One region of the Microtetraspora malaysiensis genome, then DNA from elsewhere that is predicted to be linked to it. Evidence: riboswitches for the same ligand, from Rfam matches in the RefSeq annotation. Region 1 holds a riboswitch; each other region holds the start of a gene.
The links. A riboswitch is a leader RNA that binds a small molecule or an ion and turns the genes downstream of it on or off. The one in region 1 is predicted to bind cyclic di-AMP.
Positions count from the first base shown of each region.

Region 2: it holds a riboswitch for cyclic di-AMP, as region 1 does, so the genes downstream of both, ACQP1V_RS21645 (CHAP domain-containing protein) here and ACQP1V_RS01785 (NlpC/P60 family protein) in region 1, are expected to answer to the same signal.
Region 3: it holds a riboswitch for cyclic di-AMP, as region 1 does, so the genes downstream of both, ACQP1V_RS30750 (C40 family peptidase) here and ACQP1V_RS01785 (NlpC/P60 family protein) in region 1, are expected to answer to the same signal.

Region 1 is NZ_CP191998.1:349,070-354,035, reverse strand. Features, by position in the region: gene ACQP1V_RS01795 (RDD family protein) at 1-495, opposite strand, end outside; gene ACQP1V_RS01790 (amino-acid N-acetyltransferase) at 606-1,172, opposite strand; cyclic di-AMP (ydaO/yuaA leader) riboswitch at 1,570-1,717, shown strand; gene ACQP1V_RS01785 (NlpC/P60 family protein) at 1,913-2,842, shown strand; gene ACQP1V_RS01780 (LuxR C-terminal-related transcriptional regulator) at 2,944-3,192, opposite strand; gene ACQP1V_RS01775 (winged helix-turn-helix transcriptional regulator) at 3,396-3,794, opposite strand; gene ACQP1V_RS01770 (alcohol dehydrogenase catalytic domain-containing protein) at 3,898-4,377, shown strand; gene lysX (bifunctional lysylphosphatidylglycerol synthetase/lysine--tRNA ligase LysX) at 4,392-4,966, opposite strand, start outside.
Region 2 is NZ_CP191998.1:4,566,960-4,571,925, forward strand. Features, by position in the region: gene ACQP1V_RS21625 (alpha/beta hydrolase) at 1-147, opposite strand, end outside; gene ACQP1V_RS21630 (MarR family winged helix-turn-helix transcriptional regulator) at 197-739, shown strand; gene ACQP1V_RS21635 (LysR family transcriptional regulator) at 953-1,795, opposite strand; gene ACQP1V_RS21640 (MFS transporter) at 1,868-3,139, shown strand; cyclic di-AMP (ydaO/yuaA leader) riboswitch at 3,467-3,606, shown strand; gene ACQP1V_RS21645 (CHAP domain-containing protein) at 3,621-4,280, shown strand; gene ACQP1V_RS21650 (winged helix-turn-helix transcriptional regulator) at 4,488-4,949, opposite strand.
Region 3 is NZ_CP191998.1:6,529,014-6,533,979, forward strand. Features, by position in the region: gene ACQP1V_RS30740 (M48 family metallopeptidase) at 1-637, opposite strand, end outside; gene ACQP1V_RS30745 (hypothetical protein) at 688-1,545, opposite strand; gene ACQP1V_RS30750 (C40 family peptidase) at 1,810-2,238, opposite strand; cyclic di-AMP (ydaO/yuaA leader) riboswitch at 2,426-2,584, opposite strand; gene ACQP1V_RS30755 (C40 family peptidase) at 3,449-4,411, opposite strand; gene ACQP1V_RS30760 (NYN domain-containing protein) at 4,538-4,966, opposite strand, start outside.

The DNA.
Region 1 (4,966 bases):
GGCCTGCTGGCCCTGCCCCTGCTGGCCGTACCCCTGCTGGCCGTAGTCGGACTGACCATAGCCCTGCTGGGGCTGCTGGCCGCCATAACCCTGCTGCGGCTGCTGACCGTAGCCCTGCTGCGGCTGCTGACCGTACGCCTGCTGCTCCTGGCCGTAACCCTGCTGGGGCTGCTGACCGTAGGGCGCGGGCTGGCCGAAGGCGCCCGTGCCGTAGGGCTGCTGCTGGCCGTAGCCCTGCTGGGGCTGCTGGGGCTGCTGGCCGTAACCCTGCTGGGGCTGGCCGTATACCTGCTGGTCGTGCTGCTGGCCGTACCCGTATGCCTGCTGCGGGCCGGTCGGCTGGGCGGGGTTCTGGGACGTGTTGCGATAGGTGACGACCGTCATGTCAGGGTCGTGCTGCTGGCTGGGGTTGCCCGTACCCTGCTCACGGTCCGAAGGCGGCGGTGGGGTGCCGTCCGGCGCGTCGTGGGGGTACGGCGGCTGTCCGGAGCTCACCGTTTCACCTCGTTTCGGGTTCGCATGCACAATCGTCATGCGCATGCCGATATGGCCAAAGTAGCGACAGGAATGTCAACAGTCACCTTTCCCATCGGTCACCACAATGGTCAGGATCGTGGGTGGAGATGCAGCAACATGCGCGTATTACCCAACGTGTTGGGTTTGACGTGTTCGAGATCGAGGAACTCGGCCACCCCCTCGTCGTAGGAAGCGAGAAGCTCGGCGTACACCTCCGAGGACACCGGAGTCCCGTGAATGGGCGCGAACCCATGCCTTCCGAAGAAGGCCACCTCGAAGGTCAGGCAGAAAACCCGGCGCACGCCCAGCTCGCGGGCCGCGTCGATGAGCGCGGCGACGATCCGGTGGCCCACGCCCATGCCGCGTACGCCAGGATCGACCGCCACCGTGCGAATCTCGGCCAGGTCCTCCCAGAGCACGTGCAGCGCCCCGCAGCCGACCACCACGCCGTCGAGCTCGGCCACCCAGAACTCCTGGACGTCCTCGTAGAGGGTGACCGTGGTCTTCTTCAGCAGCCGCGGCCCGACGCCGGAGTACTCGTCGACGAGACAGCGGATGGCACGGACGTCGAGGGTCCTGGCCCGGCGCACCCGCACATCCCGGGGCGCGCGTTGGCCGCTCTCGGCGTCCGAGGACCGGCCCGCAACCTGCTCCATGAACGGCCAGCCTAGTCGGCGAGCGGGCGACGTGAGCGCGCGAAGAGGGCCCGCATGCGGGGAGGTGGAGTATCGGTCATGCCCAAACCTCGGAGGCTTCCGGATCACCTCACGCCCTGTATCCGTTCGCGCACGTTCCGCTCTCCATCGATCCGCGTTCCGGAAATTTCCCCTTTAGGAAAGGCGGAGAGCGCGGTGACCTGCCGCGAAGACGGCGCCGACCTGGTCAACGCCGAGTAACGGCCGTTTGGCCCCTCTACCACATGTAACCCGACCGTGATCGTTCGGTTGTGGAACCTAGACGGAATCCGGAGTTCTGGTTGAGCAGGAACCCCGGGTGCACTAGTGTCCACCGACGATGCCGGTAATCGTGAAAGGCGCGACGACCGGACCGCCGAATCCCCAGGCGCCCATGCCGAGGGGAGCCGGGGAACCAACTGCGAAGATCCGGGGTCGCCCCCGGGTCGTCACGGGGTGAATCCGAAAGGTAGGGCTACTCCGGCCCGAACCCGACAGCTAACCCGGTAGGCGGCCAGAGTGCCAGGCAGACGCAGCCGTCTCCTCCGGGAGCCACGCGGCACGGAATCCCCCTGCCGGGCACGCGTAGGAGAGGAGCTTTGGTGCGCATCTCTGGAGGACGATCGGCGGGCAGACACGCCCGCGGGCGACGGCGCCGCCCCCGGTCTTCCGCCGGCGGCCCGATCCGCAGGGCCGCGTTCCTCGGCGTCACCCTCATCGCGATGACCTTCGCCGTCCCCGCGGTGTCCGCGACGGCCGACCCCAAGCCCAGCCTCAAGGAGCTGACCGCCGAGGTCGAGCGGCTCTACGACGAGATCGAGACCCTCACCGAGCAGTACAACGGCGCCCGGGTCAAGCTCAAGGAGGCCGAGCGGTCCGCCGAGCTCTCGAAGAAGACCCTGGCCAAGAGCGAGGCCGAGCTGGAGACCCGGCGCAGGACGGCCAGCCTGCTCGCCCAGAACACCTACATGACCGGCGGCCTCGGCTCCGCGTTGGCACTGTTCGGCTCGGACAACCCGGAGTCCTACCTCGACCGGGCGTCCACGACGTACGCGCTCCAGATGCAGCAGGGCGAGGAGGTCGCCCAGGTCGCCAAGGCGATGGAGGCGGCCGAGCGGGCCAGGACCAGCGCCAAGGCGCGGCAGAAGGAAGTGAAGGACCTGCTCTCCGGCATCGCCGGGCAGACCGACAAGATCCGCAAGCTGGTCAAGAAGTCCGAGAGCAACCTCTACAGCAAGGTCGCGGGGAGCGTCGGCAGGGGCAGCTCCGCCAGGCGGCTGGACTTCCCCATCATCGGCAACGGCAAGGCCGCCGAGGCGGCGCGCTGGGCCCTCACGCAGCAGCTCAAGCCGTACGTGTGGGGCGCCGACGGCCCGAGCTCCTTCGACTGCTCCGGGCTGGTCCTGGCGGCCTACCAGAGGGTCGGCATCAGCCTCCCCCACTACACCGGCTCGCAGTGGTCGTCCGGCACGCACGTCCCCGTCAAGGACATGCGCCCCGGTGACCTGGTCTTCTTCTACCAGGACCTGCACCACGTGGGCATCTACATCGGCGGCGGCTACATGGTCCACGCGCCGCGCACGGGCGACGTGGTCCGGATCGCCCCCCTGGCCAACCGGCCCATCGTCGGCGTCGTACGGATCGCGGACTAGAGCGGGCCGGAGCGGGCCGGAACCGGCCGCAGCGCGCACTCACGTGGCAGCCCCTGATCGAGCAGAGGATCAGGGGCTGACGCGTTTCCGGGGTCCGGTGGTCAGATCAGGCGGCGCCTGGCCGCCCACGCGACCGCCTCGATGGCGGTCGCGACGCCGAGCCGATCGCAGATGCCCCGCAGCCGCCGCCGCACGGTGCGCCCGCTCACGTCGAGGCGGCGGCCCACCTTGTCCACAGTGCCGCCCTTGGCCAGTTCGGCCAGCAGCCTGAGGTCGTCGTCGCTGAGACCGGCGCGTTCGCTTTCCGGCCCGGGGCTCTCGCCACGGGAAACCACATCGGAAAGCGGCATCGTCACCCCTCCCCCACAAGGATCGAATATCGGCTCGCCTTCGGAAGGTAAACACTTTGTTCAAAAATCGTCAAGTTCGGACCCTCATTGGCCATTGACAGTCCGTACGGCATAGCAGACGGTCGCCGCGGTTTACCCACCGCCTTTATCCCAGCATTTCCCGGCACTCGGGTAAACGCCGTGCGCGGCGGGACCGAAAGGACTCAGAGATCGGCGTCATAGGCGGCGCGGGCCGCCTCGACCTCCTCCATGTGGATCTCAGCCCACTCTTTGACGGCGTACATCAACGGCATGAGGGTCCAGCCGAGAGGGGTCAGCTCGTAGTCCACCCGGACGGGCACGGTCGGGGTGACCCTCCGGGAGACCAGGCCGTCACGCTCCATCGTGCGCAGGGTCTGCGTGAGCATCTTCTGACTCACCCCCGCGATGGTCCTCGCGAGATCGCTGTATCGCTGGGGCCCGTCGGCGAGGGCGCTGAGCACGAGGCTGACCCACTTGTCGCTGAGGCGGTCGAGAAGCTTGCGCGAGGGGCAGGACGCGACGTACGCGTCGTACTCGCGCTTGGCCTCCTGGCGCCGCTGAGCCGCCGAGAGTGTCGCCATTTGCGCTCCTTGAGGTGGATTACACACTTCCAGGTGCCTTCTTACCGAAAGAGAGTAACTCTTCATAGGTTGTGCAACACACTCTCTGGATCAAGGAGGAGACATGCGCGCTCTCACCGCACACTCAGGCACCCTCGAGATCGTCGAGGCGCCCACCCCGGAGCCCGGCCGGGGCCAGGTCCGGATCAGGATGGAGGCCGCGACCGTCAATCCGGTCGACCTGGCGACCCGCGACGGCCATCTCGCGGCCTTCTACAGCCCGCGCGAGCGGGTCGGTCTCGGTTGGGACGTGGCCGGCACGATCGACGAGATCGGGCCCGGCGTCACGGACTTCGAGCTCGGCGAGATGGTGATCGGCGTCTCGGACATCCTCGGCCTCCCATCGAAGACCCACGCCGACCTCGTGGTCCTCGACGCGGCCGCGGTCACTCGGGCACCCCGCGGAGTGACGCCGGTCGAGGCGGCCACGATCCCGCTCAACGGGCTCACCGCGTCGCAGGCGATCGACATGCTCGGCCTGCACGAGGGCCGGTCCGTGCTCGTGACGGGCGCGGCGGGCGGCCGCGTCGTGCTGGTCCCCTGACCTGCCCTCTCCGCTCAACCGAGCGGTCTGACCAGGGGGAACAGGATCGTCTCGCGGATGTTCCGCCCGGTGAAGGCCATGATCATGCGGTCGATCCCCACACCCACCCCGCCCGTGGGCGGCATGCCGTACTCCAGGGCCCGCAGGAAGTCCTCGTCGAGCCGCATGGCCTCCGGGTCGCCGCCCGCGGCGAGGAGGGACTGCTCGGTGAGACGGCGGCGTTGCTCGACCGGATCGACCAGCTCGGAGTACGCGGTGCCCAGCTCGGTGCCGAACCCGATGAGGTCCCATTTCTCGGCGAGGAGCAGGTCGTCCCGATGCGGGCGGGTAAGCGGCGAGGTCTCCCGGGGGTAGTCCATGACGAACGTCGGCTGGATCAGGGTGTGCTCCACGAGCTTCTCGAAGATCTCCTGAACGAGCTTGCCCTGCCCCCAGCCGGAATCCCAGTCGACCCGCCGCCGATCCGCATATTTCCGTACTTGTTCCAGCGGGGTGCGCGGGGTCACCGCGTCGCCCAGGGCGTCCGACACCGCGCCGTAGAGCGTCGTGCGCGGCCACTCGGGCGGCCCCAGGTCGATCTCCTCGCCGT
Region 2 (4,966 bases), 4.2 Mb from region 1:
GTCCTCGCCCGCCGTGCCCGGCGCCGTGGTCCGCAGCTCCAGTGCCGGCCGCCCGCCGAGTGTCGTCGCCGACGAGTCGACGTCCGCAGGCAAGGGCCGGGTGAACATCGCCGCGAACTGCTCGCGCCGTTCGGCAATGTTGGGCATTTCGTCCTCCAGAATTAGTCAGGTCGCCTTACAGTCAGGTGACCTTACCATGCTGGATGATACTGTCAAGCGGCCTGACGAACTCGCCCGAAAGAAGGACCGCACGACGATGACGACGCGTTCAGAACGCGGGAGCGGCAACCCGAAGCTGCCACTCCCCACCCTGCTCACGCAGGTCAGAGACATCGCGCTTGAGGGACTTCACCAGCAATTGGCCGACGAAGGGTTCGAGGGGATCCGGTTCGTCCACGGCTCGGTCTTCCGGAACATCGACGCCGAAGGTTCGCGGCTGACCACGCTCGCCGAACGCTCCGGACTCACCAAGCAGGCGATCGGTGAACTTGTCGGCGACCTGGAGGATCACGGTTACCTCGAGCGGGTCGCCGACGAGGCCGACCGCCGCGCGAAGATCATCCGGCTCACTGACCAGGGCAGGATGGCCCAGGCCGCAGCCGCCCGGATCCTCGCGGACGTCGAGCAGCGATGGTCCCGGCTTGTCGGCAGGGACCAGATCGCCATGCTGCGGCGCGCTCTGGAACAGGTCATCGCCCTCGAAGCGGTTGGCACTCCGACCGTGTCCCCCCAGCAGTAGGCGTGCCGGTACGGCGCCGGGTGTCCTGCGCCGGGGTGTACGGGTGGATCGCCCGGTCGGCGTGCTGCCGCGCCCCCGGCATGGGCGCGTCCCCAGAAAGACGTTGGACGACGGCACCCACACCGTCGAAGCGATCGCACAGACCTTCCACGGTCCCCACCGGGCGCGGCGGGGCTTGACGCCGGGATCTGCCCGCTGACCCAGCCGCCATTCTCAGATCATGCGTCGTAGCGCGGTCTCCACCGCATCGATCAGGGGATCACCTTCGGTCGGTGGGTGCCGTACGAGACCGAGCTCGACGTCCGGCAGGGTGGGCAGGGCGTCCGCGTTGTGGCAGGCCATGGCTGGTTCGAGGTTTGCGGGCATGAGCGCCGCGACGCCGAGCCCGGCCCGTACCGCGGCGAGGACACCGACCAGGCTGTTGCTTTCGAACGCCACCCGCCAGCGCCGATCGGCACGTTCCATCGTTTCCAGCACTGACGTGCGCCAGGAGCACGGGTTCGAGAACAGCACCACCGGCAGCGGGTCGGCAGTCACGTCCACCCCCTGGCCGATCGCCCAGACCAGCGGGCGGCGTACCGTCCAGCGCGGCGGCCCGGGAACGTCCGGCACCGCGTCGAGCACGAGTTGGACGCGGCCCGCGTCGTAGGCCTCCCGCATCGCGGCGTTGGAAAGGCTCAGCACCTCCAACGTCGCGCCGGGGTGCAGCCGGGCGAGGTCGGCGAGGGCCTGCGGAAGCCGGGACGCGGCAAGGTCTTCAAGCAGCCCGATGCCGCAGTGGCCGGTAAGCGCGCGCCCGGTTTCGGTGAGTGCCTGTGCGGAGAGCGTGAGAATGCGTTCGGCGTACGGCAGGAGCTCCTCACCCGCCCGCGTCGGCGAGACGCCAGATGGCGACCGGTGCAGCAGCGGACGGCCGACGACGCTCTCGAGCTTGCGCAACTGCTGGCTGAGCGCGGGCTGGGTGTGTCCGAGCGCGGTCGCGGCGCGGCTGATGCTGCCCGCCCGCACGGCGGTGACGAATGACCGCAGCAACGCGGTCTCAAGATCCCCAGCCATAAGTATTCATTATGCCATCTCCAACAAAATAACCACTTCCTATGGCACGGCAGAGGATCTAGCGTCACGCAGGTGACCAGCTACCGACAGGTACTCGCCGTGCCAGGAATGGCACCACTGCTGAGCATGTCGCTGCTCGCCCGTACCGCCATCACAGCATCTGTGATGGCGCTGACGATGTATGTCGTGCTGGGCCTGGACATGAGCTACGCGGCAGCGGGTGGCGTCGCGGCGGCTATGACCGCAGGGATGGCGCTGGGCGGGCCGCTGCTTGGCCGCATGATCGACTGGCGGGGTCCGCGCATCGTATTGCGGGTCACTGTCGTACTGCAGGTCGTGTTCTGGCTGAGCGTGCCGATAATGCCGTACGGGATCCTGCTGGTCGCCGCCTTCGCGGCGGGTCTGCTGCTGGTGCCGGCCTCGCTGGTGACCAGGCAGGCGATCGCCGCGATGACGACGGCGGGACAGCGCCGGGCCGCGTTCGCGCTGGAATCGGTGCAGGGCGAGCTGTCGTACATGGTGGGCCCACCGATCGTGATCCTCTGCGCGGCGAAGGTGTCCCCCGGCGTGGTGGCCTGGGGCGTCGGCGCCGCGATCGTGGCGGGTGGAGCGGGGATCGCCTTGCTCAACCCGCCGCTGCGTGCCGAGGACGAGGCGGAGGCCGACACGGCCGGCCGCCCCCGTCGCCGGGAGTGGCTGGGCCCGGACATGATCGCCGTGCTGGTGATGGCGTTCGGCGTCACGATGCTGCTCAGTGGTACCGACCTGGCCATCGTCGCCACCCTCGAAGAGGCGGGCCAGGTGTCCTGGGCCGCCGTGGTCGTGGCGGTGTACGGCGTAGCCTCCATCGTCGGTGGGCTGGTGTACGGCGCGCTCCCCCGGCCGCTGCCCACGTGGCTGCTGCTCGGTCTGCTCGGGCTGGCGACCATTCCTGCCGGGCTGGCCCACGATTGGCCCTGGTTGTGCGTGGCCGGTGTCGGTGCGGGGCTGCTCGCCGCGCCGACTCTTTCCACGGTGGCCGACGCGGTGAGCCGGCTCGCGCCCGCCAGCGTGCGTGGCGAAGCGACAGGGCTGCAATCCTCGGCGCTGAGCGCGGGTTTCGCGCTCGGGTCCCCGATCGTGGGGGGAGCGATCGACCTGTCGGTGCCGGCGGGCGGCTTCGCGGCGGCCGGGCTGGCCGGCCTCGCCGCCGCGCTGATCGGATGCCTGCTGTCCCGCCACTCGCCCGCCCGGACACGGTCTCCGCTCAGCGATCTCGGCCTCGCCGGAGCCCCGGACCTCGATCCGCCCGGGGCCGGCGCCCGGTCCGGCACATCTCGCCGCTCGTCGACGGCATCCCGATGACCAGGGAATCCCCATGCCCGGCCCAAGCCTCTTCGTAGATCTTTACGGGGCTGCCGCCGCGCGCCGGCGCCCGGCCGCCGATCTCTGCCCGCGGCATCGGGATCGGCGTACCCGCAGGGGGTTGCGCGCCCTGCGGCCGATCGTCGATCTCCCTGACCCTGAGGCCGGAACCCCATTAACCGATCATTACGGAACTATGTCCCAGTTTGTCCATGCTTGACCGATTTGGGTTCGTCTATTACTGTTCTGGGAACACGGCGCATACCTGACCTCTGCGCAGTATGCCTGCCCCATAACCGATCATGCGGTTGTCCTTTCCTGGACCTGACCGCTCGACCGCTGAGTCCGCGTCGTCGCGGAGCCGGGGACCCACCATCACTCTGGGGTGAATCGGTACAGCCGTACCGTAGGGCGACTTCCACGCCCGAACCCGTCAGCTAACCCGGTAGGCGGCTTGGAAGCAAGGGAGTAGACCCCCGTAATGCGAGCCCCTAAGACTCTTCTTCGTACTGCCCTGATCACCGGAATCCTCGCCGCCGGCACCGCCGTCCCCGTGACGATGGCCGCGGCCCACGCGGAGACCCTTCCGGCCGGCACGCAGGCGGCCAGCGTCAGCCCCCTCATGAAGAAGGCCGCCTCGCTGCCTAAGGTGAGCCCCGAGCAGCTCCTGAAGATCGCGCAGGACCAGGTCGGCGTCAGCGAGAACGCCAACGGCGGCGGCACCAAGTTCCACGAGTGGTACATGAGCTCGCAGCGGGCGAAGGAGACCGTCGCCCGTGACGGCGGCCACGTCAACGCCTACGCCAACGCCCCCTGGTGCGACATGTTCGTCTCCTGGGTCGGCGAGAAGGCGGGTCTGCGCCCGGTCCTCGGCTGGGACGCCTACACCGTCCAGCACGCCAAGTGGTTCCAGGACAACCACCGCTGGGGCAACAAGGCCACGCCCGGCGCGGTCGTGTTCTTCGACTGGAACGGCGGCAAGAGCATCTACGGCATCGACCACGTCGGCCTCGTCGTCAAGGACAACGGCGACGGCACCATCAAGACCGTCGAAGGCAACACCGGCAACGGCAAGGTCGAGATCCGCACCCGGCCGATGAGCCAGGTGACGGGCTTCGGCTACCCCGTCTACACCGCGTGATGTCCGTCTGACAGACGTGACCCCATGAACGCCCCCGGCAGACCGCCGGGGGCGTTCTGCTGTCCGGATCAGGAGGCGGAGATGCGCCGCACTCCACGGGCTGAACCCGGCCTCCGGCCGTCGTCGACCCCCGGGGAAGTAATCATGAGCCCGCTGTCGCCGTCCGTGCCGCCGGCGGATTGGACAAATGTTCCCGTCAGTCGGCTTTCAGCGGCCGGGTGGCATGCCGGGTCCCCGGAGGACGCCGACCTCCGCGGACGTTGGGGTGGCGCCGCAGTTGTCGCAGGTGAGGTGCTGGCGGAGGGGGCCGTCACAACCGTCGTGCCGGTAGATGATCGGCGGTCCGTCGGGGGCGGCCCAGCGGTCACCCCAGTGGGTGAGCGCGATGATCACAGGCTGGAGGTCCAGTCCTTTGTCGGTGAGGACGTACTCGTGCACCTCGGGGGCGTCCGGCTGAGGCCTGGTCTCCATCAGGCCGGCCTCGACGAACCGCTGCAGGCGGCTGGTCAGGATGTTCGGGGCGATGCGGAGCGCGCGCTGGAACTCTGTGAACCGGGTGGCGCCCGTGAACATCGCGTTGCGGATGATCAGCAGGCTCCAGCGCTCACCGACGATCTCCAGGGCGCGTGCCGCCGAACACACCTCGTTGTCGTACAACCTGCCGAGCATCAGGCACTCCTCACCGC
Region 3 (4,966 bases), 3.0 Mb from region 1:
CTACCACGACCGGGTACGCGAAGGACACCACGACGGTCAGCGCGAACGCGCCCACGGAGGCGGGGATCCACCAGGCGCGCGGCCACTTGCGGGCGAGTGCGACGATCACCAGCACGGCGATGCCGGAGAGCACGATCTGGAGGGCGAAGTTCTTCAGCCGGTCGGCGGACCAGGAACCCCAGGTCTGCGTGGACAGGCCGTAGTCCCGCAGCACGCCCTCCATCCACATGCCGAGCGGCCATCTGAGCACCAGCGAGACGACGTAGACACCGAGCAGGCCGATGATCGCCTTGATCCACCAGGGTCCCCTGAGCCGCCCGATCAGCCGGGCGCCGACCGGGGTGAGGACGAGCACTCCCCCGATGAGCAGGGTCAGCGCGAGCGACAGGTAGCCGGGAGGCGACGTCGCCGCGTCGAAGGCGTCGGCGCGGTCGAGCTGGGCGCGGGTGAAGTCCAGCGCGGGCTCGGCGCGCACGTCCGGAGCGTCGGGGCCGAGGGGCCGCCACGGGGTCGTGACCGCGACGACCGCCAGCAGGGCCGCGCCCAGAGCGAGCAGCGTGATCGCCGCCGCCCGGCTCCCGGAGTAGCGTCCGGCTCTGGAGCGGCCGACATGTCCGGCGACGTCGCTCTGTGACATCCCCATCACCCCTTCGCAGTCCGCGGCGGTTCTCGTGCGGGCGGGCCATATCAGGCGAGCTCGCGGCGCAGGTATCCTCGCCAGGCCGCGGTCAGCTCCGCCAGATCGGTGCCTAACGTTTCTACCAGCGCCGTGGTGATGCCGTGGCGACGCGCCGCCCGATAGAGAGCCACCAGGGCGTGCTCCCCGTACCGGTCGGCAATGTACCGGCAGGCCAGCCATGCCTCCTCGTACGCCTGCGGGAGCCGCGGCCCGCCGGGCCGGAACGCCTCGCGGCCGGGCAGTGCCACGGGCGGCGTTCCGGAACGGACCTCGGCGGTGAGCTCCGCCGCGACCGCCCGCGCCGTGAGGCCGCTGCCGTGATAGCCGACGTAGTCGGCGAAGCCCTCCACCAGCCAGGCCGGCATGTCCCCGGAGAGCGCGGCGCCGGTGGCGACGTGGGTCAGCTCGTGGGCCAGCACGACCCGGCGGCCGGTCGGGGAGAGCCGGCCGAACCCGGACGGCGCCACGATCACGTGGTCGACGTCGGCCAGGGCGGCCAGGCCCGCCACCCCGGAGGGCGACGCGAGCACCTCCGCCTGCTCGTCGGTCGCCGGGACGAGGATCACCGCGTCCACCTGCCCCCAGACCCGGGCGACCGTACGGCGAGCGGAGTCGGCCACGTCGGCGAGCCCGGCTCCGGCACGGGCCCCAGGCGTGGAGAGGGACGGCGGCGTGGACGCCGCATGCCCGGTGACGACGACGGCGTGCTTCCCCCTGGCGATGGAGGCGCCGACCCATATCTCGGGGTGCTCCCCCATGACCGTCCGCGCCGTGGCGAAGGCCCGGTCGGGTGGGGCGTCGGCGGCCAGGCCGGTCACCGACGCCACGACCAGCACGGCCGCCGTGAGGCGGGCCAGAGCGAGCATGCGGAAATCGTACGGGTCGCCGGATATGCCGCGACCCCGCCCCTCTGGACGAGGGACGGGGCCGCGAGGCGTGTCCGGTCAGACCCCACCCCGGCCGGGGGGCGTCCCGGGCGCGCCCGGGATGGGGTCTTCTTCTGCCGGACGTACCCGGCCGATGGGCGGGGACGCTCCTGGGGGCACGTCGGGAGCGTCAGGTCCGACAGCCCGGGGGAACGGCTGTCGGCATCGGACGCTCACCGCCCATCGGCGGGCGCTCCTGTGTTCTCAGCTGCCGGGGCGGACCGCTCCGACGAAGCTGCTCTTGCGGTAGGCGTCGAGCTTGTCGATGCGGACCACCGCGCCGGTGTGCGGCGAGTGGATCATCTTGCCCTTTCCGACGTACATACCGACGTGGCCGCCGCCGCTCGTGAAGATGAGGTCACCGGGCTTGAGCTTGCTCCAGGCGACCTTCTTCTTCACACCGCTGCGCTGTGACCAGGTGGTGCGCGGGATGTCCACGCCGGCCTTCTGCCAGGCGTACTGGACGAGGCCCGAGCAGTCGAACGCGCCGGGGCCGCTGGCGCCCCATCGGTACGGGTCGCCGAGTTGCTTCTTGGCCACTTCGACGGCCTTGCGGGCCAGCTGCTGCTGGCGGGCCGCCTTGGACTGGCGGCTGGAGGTCTGCGCGGTGGCGACCGTCACGGTGGCCGACATTTCGGCTTCCGTCAGGGCCGTCGCACTCGTGGTCGTGACCTTCTCCATGGTGAGGCCGTCCGTCACGGGGTCGGCCGAGGCGGGGGAGGCGCCGACGGCCCCGAAGGAGACGCCGATCGCGGCGCCGCCCAGGGTGACGCGGGCAAGGCGGGACAGACGTGCAGGGGTGCTGGACAGGATCGCTCCTAGGGTCTTCCGCTTGCGCCTACCGGGTTAGCTGACGGGTTCGGGCGGGGAAGTCGCCCTACGGCGCGAAGCGCGCCGATTCACCCCGGACCTTCGGCAGAAGGTCGATGGTTCCCCGGCTCCGTGCCTCCTGACTGCACGGACTCGGCATGTCGCTTCACCTCAGGAAGTCCCGAAGCTGGCGACGGATGCTGCGCGAACACGGCGTCGGACCGTTGTTCGCGGCGGTGGCGTGGCGCTCACCGCGGCCCAGAAGTTACCGATTCGTGCCACAAGACGGCAAAGGCCTAACCAAGAAATAAAGATCGAATAAACGATCCGGGCAAGCGGAAACCCCTGGGTAGCCGATATTTCCGGACAGTCGATGTGACCCTGCTCACATTTGCCGCATCACACCACAAATTGGCCACATCGGCCACATCGATCACTCCGATTGCGAGATCGATTCCGGCGTTCGCCTTTACGCCACGAAGATCGTCAACGGCCCCATTTTGATCCACTTCGGTGTGAGAGTTATCACATTTCTCACTAAAGATCGGAAGTCATAATCCAGCCCTGCGCGAGCCGGCGTACTTCGCGATGGATCTTTTGTCTCCATCGCCTTCCCAGCCCGCGCTTCGGCGAATGGGCGAGGGGCACCGCACGCGCCGACGACACGCCGTCATTGTTCGCGCGCCGGGCGGACGGACGGCGGGGCCTCGGGCGAGGCCGCGTGGGTGCGCGCCACGCAACGGAGTCCGCGTGGGGCCGGTAACGGCCCTCCGGGCGACGTGACGGGCCCCTGGGGGCGGGCAGGGCACGTGAGCCGGCGCGCTGTCCGCATACGTATCACCAGGATCGCGGGCGCGGAGCGGTAGGGAGCGAGGACCGCAGCGTTGGCCCGCGGGCGTCGCGAGGACCGCGGGTTCCTTCCGGCGAAGCGCCCGACCCGGCCAAGCCGGAAGAGCAAGGCCGCATACGCGAAGCGGGACACCGGTCAGCCGGTGTCCCGCCAGATCGAGAGTCCGCTATCCAGCGGCACGGATCAAGGGCGCACCGCCCCCATCGCGTTGTACTGGGCCAGCGTGACGACCTTCACCACGTCACCCGTCTGCGGAGCGTGGACGACCTTGCCGTTTCCGGCGTAGATGCCCACATGGCCGAGCCCGGCATGCCAGAGCAGGTCGCCGGCCTGCAGCGCGTTGAGCGGGACCTTGCGGCTCGCCCCCCACGCCCACTGCTCATAGCTCGTCCGTGGCAGCGACACCCCGCCGGCCGACCACGCGGCCTGGACGAGTCCCGAGCAGTCCCACGAGCCCGGCCCGGTCGCGCCGTACCGGTACGGCTTGCCGATCTGCCGGTAGGCGAACTGAAGCGCGGCGAGCGCGTTACCCGAGGCGGGCCCGGAATACACGGCACCGGCGCTGTTGGTGTTGCCCGGGTTGTACGCCCCGATGCGGCGCAGCAGCTCGGTCTGCTCCTTGACCAGCTGGTCGGCCTGCTTCTTCTCCTTGAGGAGGTCGGCTTTGACCTTGGTGGCCTCAACGTAGACGCCCTTCTTCTGATCCCGCTGTTTCTTGAGATCAGCGATGGCGCCCTGGTACTCGTTGAGCTGCCGGGCCCGCCCCTGCGAAAGCTGGTCGAGCGCGGCGAGGCCGCTGAGCATCGATTCGGGGTTCGGGCTGTAGAGCAGCCCCATGGAGACGATGTCTCCGGTCTGGTACGTGCTGGTGGCGACCGTCACCAGACTCTCGCGCAGTACGTCGACCCTCTCGGCCTTCTTGGTGTAGCTGGCGTTGATCTCGGCGTACTGCTTCTTGGCCTTCTTCCACTTCTCGTTGGCCGCGTTGTACTGGTCCACGACCTTGTCGGCCTGCTCGTTCAGCTTCTTCAGCTTGGCCTTGGCCTGCGCGACCGTGGGCTTGGGGTCGGCCTGGGCGCCAGTTATTGGCAACAGCAGCGCCACAGCTGCCAAGCCGACAACGACCGCGGGTACACGCCCTCGCACTGACGTCCCCTTCGATATAGACAAATCTGGGGCGCGACTTTACTCAGGCGATCATGGTGATTCAACCTATTCGCAGGTATTCGCACCGCTCATCACCTATGGCGACCAGCAGGGAACCCTCAGTGATCACGCACGGCCGAGACGCCGGAGCAACAGCAGCGACGGCACCGGCCGCGCCCCCATCCGGCGTACGGAATCGGCCACCTCGCGGTCGGAGGAGACCACCGCGATGGCGCGCCCGGCGGGCTCCGCCTTGACGAGCTGGCGGATGAGATCATCGGCGATCTGACCCGGGGCGCTGAACATCACCCGGACCCCGCGCGGAGCCGACACCTGCACCGGCCCGTTGAGCTCCGCTCCGTCGAAGACGCAGGTCACCTCCACCCTGGCCTGTACGGCGAGGCCGCCGAGCCCGGTGAGGAGCCGGGCCCGCTGGTCCGCCAGCGTGAGCGTCGGATAGCCCGTCTTGGTGACGTTGTAGCCGTCGATGATGACGTGCAGGTTGGGAATGGCGAGCAACTGGTCGAACAGCTGGGGATCGTCGTCGGCGAGCGC